DNA from 2 places in the Clostridium sp. HBUAS56017 genome. Region 1 is predicted to be linked to the other one. Evidence: riboswitches for the same ligand, from Rfam matches in the RefSeq annotation. Region 1 holds a riboswitch; the other holds the start of a gene.
The links. Region 1 has a riboswitch for thiamine pyrophosphate ahead of thiM (hydroxyethylthiazole kinase). Riboswitches for the same ligand answer to the same signal wherever they lie in the genome.

Region 1 (6,267 bases):
ACAAATCCCAATATAGCTGATGAATTTAAATCTTATAGAAAAAAATTAAAGTAGATTGAACATCTTCTTGATATACTCAATCTACTTTAATTATTAAAATATCACCATAAAGATAGTCATCCAAAAATTATGGCTAATTTTGAGGTTATTATCATTCCTATGTACCGTATCATTTATTTTTGTCATAATGTATCCTCTTTCTACATTCCCTTGTTACCATATTTATCATCTGCCTTTAATTACATCTACATTTTTATAGTTATTTTCAATTGTCCCTATACTTTCTTGTAATTCATTTTACTATAGAAAACATATTCAAGTCTTGATATTTATCTCTAAAAAACGCATACTTTCTTAAAAGTCCTTCATAAGCAAAGCACATCTTCTTGAGCATATTTTCTGATGCTATATTTTCAGGATATACAACTGCTTCTATTCTTACTAAATTCATTTCATTAAAACCGTATTTAATTGCCGCCAACACTGCTTCTTCCCCATATCCTTGTCTCCAAAATCCATCATTAAGTTCATATCCAATTTCCGCTCTATAATGCTTTTTATTCCAGTTATGAAATCCACAAGTTCCAATAATTTTATTGGTACCTTTTATCTCTATACCCCATCTAACTCCATTACTCATTTCAAAAGAAGTCTTAAACTTTTCAATTAATACTTCTGCTTGTGAAATATCTCTCATTGGATAAGCACCATAATATTCCATTACTTCTTCTGATGAAAGTATTGAAAACAAATCCCTCGAGTCTTTTTTTGTAATTAATCTTAGTTTCAATCTATCCGTTTCTATCACCGGAAATTCTACAAACTTAATTTTATTATCCATTTTTCCCATCCTCTCTATAAAACTTTATTTCCTTAACTTTTCCTATTTTCATATTACACTATATAATCCATCTTATGTAATAATTTATATAGAACATAGCAATCCATTAACTAAATGTTTGCTGTAGATTCTTTTTTGCGCTTTATTTCACCCACTAAGTTCCTGCGTATTGAAAATCGACATTAATTATTATCAAAAGCGATTTTATATTTAACATATTTTCCTATAATGTAGATACTTTATGATATTATTTTTCTTGTAAATTATGTTATAATTATTAGGCAAACGATAAAATACAAAACATTTGAATTAGATTAATACTTGCTAAATTTATTAGAGTGAAAACTGCATAAGCTCTACTTTTTAATATAAGTATATATAACCTTCAAATGTTTAACAGAGATAAAGGGGAATATAATTATTATGGATAAGGGTTCAGATATTTTTTCAGGATTGGAAGAACTGGGTTTTAAAAATATAAAAGATGTAAATATCTACGAAATCAAAGAAACAAAAAAAAATAATGATAATATACAAAAAAAAGAAATTGAAACCACAGATGAAAGTTCATACCTGTATGATAGGAAAGTAACTTGCCCAGTATGTAGTAATGAATTTACAGCTCGTACTGTTAAGACAAATGCTTATAGAATAAAAGAAAAGAAGAGTGATTTCTATATAGAATATAGTCTTATAAATCCATACTTCTATGACGTATGGCTATGTAATGTATGCGGATACGCATCTATGAAAGCTGATTTTCTTAAAATAAAAAGCTATGAAAAAGAAAGTATAGTAAAAAAAATCACACCAAATTGGAAAGGAAAAAAATATCCTGATATATACGATATAAATATAGCAATTGAAAGATACAAATTATCCTTACTTAATCTTTCAATAATAAATTCTAAATCTAGCAAAAAAGCTATAAATTGCTTAAAACTTGCATGGTTATATAGAGAACTTGGAGACGAAAATAATGAACTACTATTTAGAGAACAAGCTTTAATAGGCCTGAAAGATGCCTATTTAAACGAAGGTTTTCCTATATATGGTATGGATAAATTCAAAATTCTTTACTTGATAGGTGAATTAGATAGACAACTAGGTCATTATGAAGAATCTCTAAGATATTTAGGAGAAGTAATTACATCTCCAGGTATAGACAGAAAATTAAAAGATTTAGCTGTAGACCAAAAAAATTTAATTAAAGAAACTTTGGAAAATATGAAAAGTACTGATAAAAGTACCATTAAAAACACCTCAGCTGACAAAGTAAGTATTAATGAAAAGCAAGGTTTATTTTCAAAGTTCTTTATGCAAAAATAATTAACCATATTTATCACGAATTTTCTCAAATATAAAGCAATATCTAATAAGATGATATTGCTTTTCCTATGCTGAAGGTTTATTTAATATATAATTAGCTACATTCTTTCCGTCACCAAATAAAGTTTATAATCTCTACTATCCTTCATTCATTATTTTACCTCTATCTATTATTACTTTTTCATTCAAGTTAAAAATAGCATCTATTATTCTTACTTTTAATGTTCCTGTGCCTTCATTACTTTTATCTAAATTTTCATAAGCTATTTCACCAGCAATTCCCATAGACACAATTCCTGATAAAGCTGCAACAAGAACATTTTCTGTTGCCCCTAAGTATGAACCAATAAGTGATGTACACATACAACCTGTACCAGTGATTTTAGACATAATCTTTTGTCCATTATAAACACTATATAAGTTATTTCCATCAGTAATAATATCTACTGCTCCAGTAATTACAACTACTGTATTTAGCTTTTTTGCAAAATCCTTTGAAATCTTCTTTGCTTTTGTAAACTCATCAGCATTTTCATCTATTACATCACCTGAATCTACTCCCTTAGTTTTTGTTTTCACACCATAAAGAGTTTTTATTTCCGACAAATTACCTCTTATAACTGATATTCTTATTTCTTCCAATATTCTTTTAGCTACTTCTGTTCTATAAGGCGTTGCTCCTGCACCAACAGGATCTAAAATAACTGGAATATTTAATTCATTAGCCCTTTTCCCACCCTTAATCATAGCTTCTACAGTTCTACTATTTAAAGTTCCAATATTTATTACAAAAGATGAAGCAAGGGATACCATATCATAAACTTCATTAATATCATCTGCCATAACTGGTGACCCACCTATTGCTAAAGTAATATTTGCACAATCATTAACTGTTACATAGTTTGTTATATGATGTACTAAAGGATTCTTTTCCCTTACTGCACTTAATGATTCTGAAACTATTTTGTTAATTTCCATTTATTGATCCACCTCCAAGTTAATATATAAATAACACCTGTAAAATAGCTAATACTTTTTTTCATCTCTTGAACCTACTAAATGCAAAAAAACACAAACCTATAGGATTTGTGTTTAAACTACTGTGTTAATAAATTTAAATAAACAACTTCCTACGCTGGCATTATCCAGTTCAGGTTTTAGGGTCAAAGAATTAAGGTTCTCAATCTCAGCTAGCCAATCCAGCCCCCCCTGTGTTAATTACACATTTTTCTAATTTAGAATAACATAACCTTTTATTGTATTCAAGTAATTATTATATAATCAAGTTTTTATATAATATACCATCAAGCTCTTCGCTCATGTGTCTAACCTCAACAGCTTCAGCTAAATTATTTGAATATATATCTATCTTATAATCACAAACTTTATCTTTTCTCTGAAATGGATTTTCAGTTTTCTCTATAGATTGAATACTACTTTGCTTAATAAGAGTTGTTGTCTTTGTTAGACTACCACTACTAGCCAGTATTATTTTTTTCGTCACCCCTAAAGATGTATTCTTGTAATTAAAATATCCAAGTAATATATTAATTAAAGTTATAATAACTATAATCCCTAATTTTAATTCACTAGGTATAGCTTTAATAATAAAATATAGAAGTATTAATATTATTAAAGTAGTTATCACTCTTAGAAAAATAAATCTTTTTATACTACTTTTAGGTGGTTTATTTACCTTTCCTAAGAAAATCATTTCAGGTAATATCTTTCCTAAAAACTCTTTATTAAATTTATCATTTGCTATAGGATACAATATTGCTTTCTCATTCCTCTCATCTCCATAACCTATAGTAATAACCTCCAAGGTATATATTCCTAGTAATTGTTGCAGCATACCTTGTTTATATTTTAATGCATGTATCTTTTCTATAGGTATGGAATACTCTTTTTTGCTAAACATTCCATAACTTATACTAAAGTTTTTATTTTGTACCTTTATAGAAAATTGATATAACTTAACTATTTCATATATAATTGATAATAGAATTACAATGATATAAGCTATTACAATCATACATATTATTATAATTATGAGACTAGTCCTATTTTCTAAAAACGAATCACTAATATTAATAGATTGACTTAGATCTTTAACTACAGATGTTTTAACAAAACCTTTAACATTATCTGTAAAATTAAATAAAGCAAAACAACCTCCTATAGCCCAACCCAATTTACTTTTTGTAACTGCATATATTATAATTTCTTTTATAGTAATGATCCTTTCAATAGGTTCTCCTTTTTTATTTTCTTCAAACTTTTCAATATTTATATTATTTTTGCCCTTTAATATATTATCTCTTAGATTTTCAGCTAAGACATACTGTAACTTTATCTTAAACTCTGATTTTTTTTCAACTGCACTTCCACTGTCTATTTTAACTGTACAAATATCAAAAATCCTATCAAGCAAAGTTTTCCCTATATCTATAGTATTTATCTTGCTAAAAGGAATTTCTTGCTTTGATCTCTCAAATATGCCAGTTTTATAAACTAACATATTGTCATTAAGATAAAACTCAGTATTAAGCCATTTTTTTATAGCCACAGCTATTATACCAACTAAAACTACTGCTATTCCAATAAATAAATATTTCTCTCTATAAGATAGCATTAGTATAAGTAAAACCCAAAAATTTTTTATTGAATTAATTATATCGTAAACTATAATAATCCAGTGATTTCTAGTAGGATTATCTATCATTTTCTGTCACCTTTTCCTTAACTTTATCCTTTAAGAAATTACTTATTTCTTCTGCCTTAGCCATCTCAATATTAGGGATTTTATAGCTTCCTCCTGCAGTATATATTTGAAGATCTGCAAGTTTGAACTTTCTATTTATTGGTCCCTGATTAATCTTCATATGTTGAACTCTTACTATAGGAATTACAACAGTTCTAATCCAATATATTCCCTCTGAAAATTCTATCTTATCTTCACTTATTCTATAACGCCACTGCTTGTACTCCAACCTTGGATATAATATTGTATTTAATAACATTAGAAATATTATTATTGCTATTGCTACATTTGCATATACACTTGGATTCCCTTCAAGTATTTGTAATCTTGCTATAAGGAAATAATCTCCTCCTATTAGTATAACTGAAATTATAGCTGTTACTATTGCTCTAGATATAAACCAAGACTTTACCGCATTGGTATTTAACTTATTACCTTTCATAATGCCTCCTTAAGAAGTAAATATAACCACATTATATGATATAAATTGTTAATTTTCAAGTTTTTGAATAGTTCACCATAAAATCTCATAATCATTTTTTTGTATTTCCCCCCTGTTATTTACATTTTATTTCTTAAGTTGTATAATTCTGTATGTTAAAGTAAAAAGGAGGTTTTCAATACATGTTAAAGGCTAAAAATAAAATATTAATTACTTTACTGTTAAGTCTAGGTATATTTTTAGGCACTTCTCCTAATATCTATACCTTAGCAAATAAAGAAATGGATAAGCTATCTAATACTTCATCAAGCAATAAATATCCTATTGTCATGGTTCACGGGCTTATGGGCTGGGGAAATACAGAATTGTTTGGTCTTAATTATTGGGGTGGTTTTTCTAGTTTAAAAGATCACCTAACTAACGAGGGCTACACAGTTTTTACTCCAACCATTGGTTCCATCACAAGTAACTGGGATAGAGCTTGTGAACTATATGCTTATTTAAAAGGTGGTACTGTCGACTATGGTGAGGCTCATTCCAAAAAATACGGACATGCTCGTTATGGAAGGACTTATCCTGGTGTTTATCCAGAAATCGGTAGTAAATCTAATGATGGATCTATAAAAAAGATTCATTTAATTGGACACAGTATGGGGGGACAAACTGCTAGACTTATTACTCAATTATTAGAAAAAGGAAGCACAGATGAATTATCTACACCACAAAATAATCTTTCTGAACTATTTAGTGGTGGAAAGTCATGGATAAGCAGTGTAACAACTCTTTCCACACCACATGATGGAAGTCCAACTGCACGAGAAACATCTACATTTTTACCAAATGTTCAACAGTTTGTAGCACGCCTTGGCTCTCAAGTTGGTGTTATTAATT
Region 2 (6,267 bases), on a different contig from region 1:
GTCTATAATCAATTCCTGTATCTATAATTGACACTACCATTCCTTCACCTTTATACCCAAGATCTTTCCAAACATCTGTTGCTCCAGTTATTTTCTTTGCAAATTCCATATCCGGCTTAAATGATCTCACTTCTGTAACTGTTTTTACCCCATCTATAGCACTTATAGCACCTATATTTTTTCTTTTTGTATTAATTGAAAAACCATTAACTAAATAACCAAAACTTCTTTTAACAGTAGTTCCAGTTATAGCTTCAACCTGACTAATAACATTGCTTTGAGACGATTTGACTCCTTCTTCTTTTTCTTTTACTGAATCAGTATAATCAGTTCCATCATCCTTAATTGCTGGTGAATCCTCTAATTGAACTATAACTCTAATGTCCTCTTCTAAACCAGAAGTTGTTCCATTTTCGTTAAATGAATTACCTTTAATGTACTTTGCTTGATTTGTTAATTTTTCCTCAAGTTGATTCTTTGCAGCTTCCTTTAACACATTTGTAGGCACTTCTTTTCCCAGTGCTGTTAATACACTACTATTCAGTATCACTGTAGTAGTTAGTGCTAAAGTAGTCATAAGAGAAATAAACCTTTTACTCTTCATTATAATCCCCCTTTTTATTCTCTAATTGTAATTATTTTCATATTGTTGTCTATTTTACATCTAATTTTTTCCCTTGTAAATATAATTTTAACTATTCTTCTTAAAAATTATATTTAAATACAAAAACTGAACTTTTTATATTTTTTTCCTTTATATTTTATTCATTTACATAGTTATACTTATTTTTTTTAATACTTTATTCTAAAAAATAAAGGATTAGTCTAAAATTCACAATAGACCAATCCTTGTTTTTTCTATATTTTGTATATTTTTATATTAATCTCTAAGTATATTTAAATCTTCTCCACTAAGAATCTTCTTCATTGTCCTCATAGAACACATTTTTCCACACATTGTGCATGATTCTTCATCATGTGGTTGTGATTCGGCTCTATATCTTCTTGCCTTTTCACCGTCAATAGCTAAGCTAAACATAGCTTCCCAATCTAAATCAGCTCTTGCTTTACTCATAGCATTATCTAAATCTCTTGCCCCTTTAACTCCTTTAGCTATATCTGCTGCATGAGCTGCAATCTTTGAAGCTATAATACCTTCCTTCATATCTTGTAAATCTGGTAATCTTAAATGTTCCGCTGGAGTAACATAACATAAAAAATCAGCTCCATAAGTAGCAGCAATAGCTCCTCCAATTGCTGATGTTATATGATCATACCCTGGTGCTATATCTGTAACTAATGGTCCTAAAACATAAAATGGTGCTCCATGACATAACTTCTTTTCTAATAACATATTAGCTTGTATTTCATTAAGTGCCATATGTCCAGGTCCTTCGATTATAATTTGTACATTTTTTTCCCAAGCTCTCTTTGTAAGTTCTCCTAAAGTAATAAGTTCCTTTATTTGACTAGCATCAGTGGAATCATTAATTGACCCTGGTCTTAATGCATCTCCCAAAGATATAGTCATATCATATTTAGAACAAATATCTAAAAGTTTATCAAAATGCTCATAAAACGGATTTTCTTTGTTATTTAACTCCATCCATGCAAACAATAACGAACCACCTCTTGACACTACACTAGTTAATCTATCATTTCTCTTTACTGTTTCAACAGCTTCTCTGTTAAGCCCTGCATGTATTGTTATAAAGTCAACCCCATCTTGACCATGCTTATCTACCACATCTAAAAATTCTTCAGCAGTTATATCTTTTAATTCTTTATCATAAAAACCTACGGCATCATATATTGGTACAGTTCCAAGCATTGCTGTAGACATCTCTACTATTTTTCTTCTCATGCCTTCAGTTTTCCCATAATTAGACAAATCCATTATAGCTTCTGCTTTCATTTCAAGAGCTACTCTTACTTTCTCTAATTCTTTATCACATTCTGGGCAATCTTTTGAAATTCCAAGATTAACATTAATTTTAGTTTTAAGCCCCTGCCCTACACCTTCAGGACTAAGCGTTTTATGATTTTTATTTGCTGGAATTGCTACCTTTCCTTCTGCAACTAAATTTCTCAATTCTCCTGCATCCATATTTTCTTTTTTTGCTACTATTTCCATTTCTCTTGTAATGATGCCTTTTCTAGCTGCATCCATTTGTGTTGTGTAATTCATAAATGAATCCTCCTCATTTTTTTCTCTATAAAAAAAAGCTTGCCAAAGCAAGCTTAAAATTACTACACAAATAATATAGTTAAATTAATATTGCTTCCCTCCGATGGCATTATCCATATCAGGTTACAAGGGTTAGGATTTTACTCCCTCTCAGCCAAATTGGCACCCCTAGCAAGTTTTCTTTATATTAATCTGATTATACTATTATTCCCTCTTCATTTCAATACATCATAAAACAATACAATTTCACTACTAACCCCCTTTAAGTCCGCATTTTACCAGCATATTCTTCAGAATATTACCATACAAGAATATTTATTCTTCAGAATATGTTCATTTTTTACCTTTATTAAAAACTTAATATTCAAATGATTACTTCACTATTATGAGATAAAACATTCTTTTGTTCATGAACATATTGTAGAAAATTAAATTATACTGTGATATTCTGAATTTATATGGATAGGAGGTATTAAACTTGAAAAGTATATATATGATAATTGCGGATGATATTAATGAATCTATACAAAAAGGCGAATTAAAACCTGGGGCAAAATTACCATCTATCAGAACTTTAACCAATAAATATAACTGTTCAAAAAATTCAGTTATAAAGGCCTATGAAACATTAAAAAATAATCATGTAATTTATTCTTCCCCTAAAAGTGGCTTTTTTATAGCTGAAACTTTAGATAGAGGTCAATTCAAAAGAGATACTATTAATTTTCACAGTGGAAATACCGTTATAGGCAATATGAATACAGAAGATTTAAAACACTGCCTAAAATGGGCTAGTGACATATATAAAAATTATTCTTTAGAAAGTGGCGTTTATGGTATTGACTCTTTAAGAGATAAATTGGCTACCCATCTTTCTAATTATCAAATATTTACCTCGAGAGATAATATTTTTATTAATATGGGTGTCTGTCAAACCTTAAGTACACTAAATGCTTTAGAATTTCCAAATAAAAAGACAACTATTTTGATAGAACAACCTACATATGCTATGTATATGGAAGGTCTAAAAAATAGTGATACACATGTAATAGGAATAGAAAGAGATGAAAATGGCATCGATCTCAAAGAATTAGAAAGGATATTTAAGGAAGAAAGTATTAAATTTTTCTATGTTATTCCACAGCATCATAATCCTTTAGGAACTACTTTAAGCAAAAATCAAAGAAAATCAATAGCTAAACTTGCTAAGAAATATGATGTATATATAGTTGAAGATGATTATTTTTCATGTATAGACGAAAATAAAAATTATGACCCTATATTCTCATATTCTGACCGTAAACACGTATTTTATATTAGTAGTTTCTCTAAAATTATGCCTTGGATGAGAATAGGATTTATAGTTTGCCCAACTTCTTTGATTGAAGCTCTTAGAAAATGTATGCATAAAATTCATTTTTTTTCATACCCTACAGCATCTCTATTATCACAAGCAACTTTAGAAATCTATCTTCAAAGCAAGCTACTTTATAAGCATACTTCATTAATAACCGCTGATTTAAAGAATAAATATAATGTTTTAAATGAAAACTTAAAATCTTTAGAATCTCTTGGTGTTGAAGTAGTTAAAGAACACTCTGGTTTTTATTGCTATCTAAAGCTTCCTGAATTGGTTAATGAAGATATATTAGTAAAGGAATTAGAAAAATCTAAAGTCATAGTTGGCCACGGGAAAAGATTTTATTTTGACGATAAATTCTATAAGAAAGGCATTAGGCTTAGCATTGCAAGTGTCAGTGACAATGATATTATAAAAGGAATTTCCATAATTGAAGAAAAGCTAAAAATGTTCATATGAAAAAGCCTTTAAATAAACTAAAAACTCTTTACTATTTAACAATACAAAAATACATCCGAGTTTATAAATTAATAAAAAGCTACCTTGTAAAAGTAGCTTTTTACCTAATTATCATATTAACTTTCTTTTGTATCGTATGCATTTATATAAAGTTGTTTTAACTCACTCATCAATGGGTATCTTGGGTTAGCTCCTGTACATTGATCATCAAATGCTTGCTCAACCATTTCATCTAATTGACCATAAAATTTATCTTCACCTACCCCTGCTGCCCTAATTGACTTCGGAACATTGAGTCTGTCTTTTAATCCTTCTATAGCCTCAATCAATAAATCTACCTTTTCTTCATCAGAACTTCCTCCTAAATGTAAGTGATCTGCTATCCTTGCATATCTCCATGCAGCATTTGGATATTTATATTGTGAAAATGCTGTTTGTTTAGTTGGAGCATCTGTAGCATTAAATTTAATAACCTCATTTATTAGCAAAGCATTTGCCATACCATGTGGCAAGTGATGAAATGCACCGAGTTTATGAGCCATCGAGTGGCATATTCCTAGAAAAGCATTAGCAAAAGCTACCCCTGCTATTGATGAAGCATGAGCCATCTTTTCTCTTGCCTTAACATTGGTTTGCCCTTCATTATAGCAATCTGGTAAGTATTTAAATACTAATCTTATTGCTTCAAGTGCTAACCCATTAGTATACTCAGATGCTAAAACTGAAACATATGCTTCTATTGCATGAACTAATACATCAATACCAGAGTATACAGTTAATCCTTTTGGCATACTCATCATAAGTTCTGCATCTACTATAGCCATGTCTGGAGTCAATTCATAATCTGCTAATGGATACTTAACTCCTGTTTTCTCATCAGTTATTACTGCAAACGGAGTTACTTCTGATCCAGTTCCTGCTGATGTTGGTATAGCAACCATCATAGCTTTCTCACCCATAGGTGGGAATTTATAAACTCTCTTTCTTATATCTAAAAATCTCATAGCTAAATCTTCAAATACAACATCTGGGTGTTCATACATTACCCACATTATCTTCGCCGCATCCATAGGTGAACCTCCACCCAAAGCTAATACTACATCCGGCTTATAGGAAAGCATAGCATCGGCTCCTGCTTTAGCTGCTTTTAAAGTTGGATCTGGTTCAACATCTGAGAATATTCTAAAATCTATTCCCAGTTCTTCTAAAACCCTAGTGACATGATCAGTATAACCTAAATCAGCTAAAACTCTATCTGTAACTATAAATACCTTCTTCTTACCTATTTCATCTAATTCTCTTAAGGCTACTGGTAAACAACCATATTTAAAGTAAATTTTTTCAGGGACTCTAAACCAAAGCATATTTTCTCTCCTCTCAGCAACACTCTTAACATTTAGTAAATGTTTAGGTCCTACATTTTCTGAAACTGAGTTTCCTCCCCAAGAACCACATCCAAGTGTTAATGATGGTGCTAACATAAAGTTATATATATCCCCAATCGCACCTTGTGATGCTGGCATGTTTATTAAAGTTCTAGCAGTTTTCATAGCTGCTCCAAAAGCATTTATTCTATCAACCGATTTAATTTGATCAGTATAAAGTATGGACGTATGACCCATACCACCTAATTCAATCAACCTTGAGGCTTTCTTTAGAGCTTCATCAAAGGTTTCAGCTTTATACATAGCTAATACCGGTGATAATTTTTCATGGGAAAATGGTTCATCAAGTTCTACTGATTCCACTTCTCCAACTAGTACTTTTGCATTTTCAGGAACACTTACACCTGCCATTTGAGCTATCTTAAATGCAGATTGACCTACTATATTTGAATTGAGCCCACCTTTTTCATTTAATATTATCTTTCTTACCTTATCAATTTCATCCCCTTTAAGTATATAAGCCCCTCTTTCGTCTAACTCTGACTTTACTTTATCATAAACTGAGTTCATAGCTATTATACTTTGTTCTGATGCACATATTACTCCATTATCAAAAGTCTTTGAAAGTAATATAGAGTTTACTGCCATTTTTATATGTGCAGTATCATCTATAATTGCTGGTGTATTTCCTGCACCAACTCCTATAGCAGGCTTTCCTGATGAATAAGCCGACTTAACCATTGCTGGACCACCAGTCGCTAGTATAATATCTGCTTCCTTCATTACCATTTGTGATAATTCTACAGAAGGTTCATCGATCCATGCTATTATTCCTTCAGGTGCTCCAGCATTAACAGCAGCTTCTAAAACTATCT

Region 2: linked by a shared signal. The riboswitch ahead of thiC (phosphomethylpyrimidine synthase ThiC) and the one ahead of thiM (hydroxyethylthiazole kinase) in region 1 are both predicted to bind thiamine pyrophosphate.

Annotation. Positions count from the first base shown of each region.
Region 1 covers NZ_SULK01000017.1:2,179-8,445, forward strand. Annotated here, with positions in the region: gene mntR (transcriptional regulator MntR) at 1-54, shown strand, start outside; gene FAY47_RS14240 (GNAT family protein) at 293-841, opposite strand; gene FAY47_RS14245 (DUF2225 domain-containing protein) at 1,265-2,170, shown strand; gene thiM (hydroxyethylthiazole kinase) at 2,309-3,148, opposite strand; TPP riboswitch at 3,281-3,390, opposite strand; gene FAY47_RS14255 (PH domain-containing protein) at 3,444-4,895, opposite strand; gene FAY47_RS14260 (PH domain-containing protein) at 4,885-5,376, opposite strand; gene FAY47_RS14265 (lipase) at 5,559-6,267, shown strand, end outside.
Region 2 covers NZ_SULK01000032.1:6,288-12,554, forward strand. Annotated here, with positions in the region: gene FAY47_RS18485 (S8 family serine peptidase) at 1-604, opposite strand, end outside; gene thiC (phosphomethylpyrimidine synthase ThiC) at 881-2,188, opposite strand; TPP riboswitch at 2,267-2,368, opposite strand; gene FAY47_RS18495 (PLP-dependent aminotransferase family protein) at 2,667-4,007, shown strand; gene adhE (bifunctional acetaldehyde-CoA/alcohol dehydrogenase) at 4,124-6,267, opposite strand, start outside.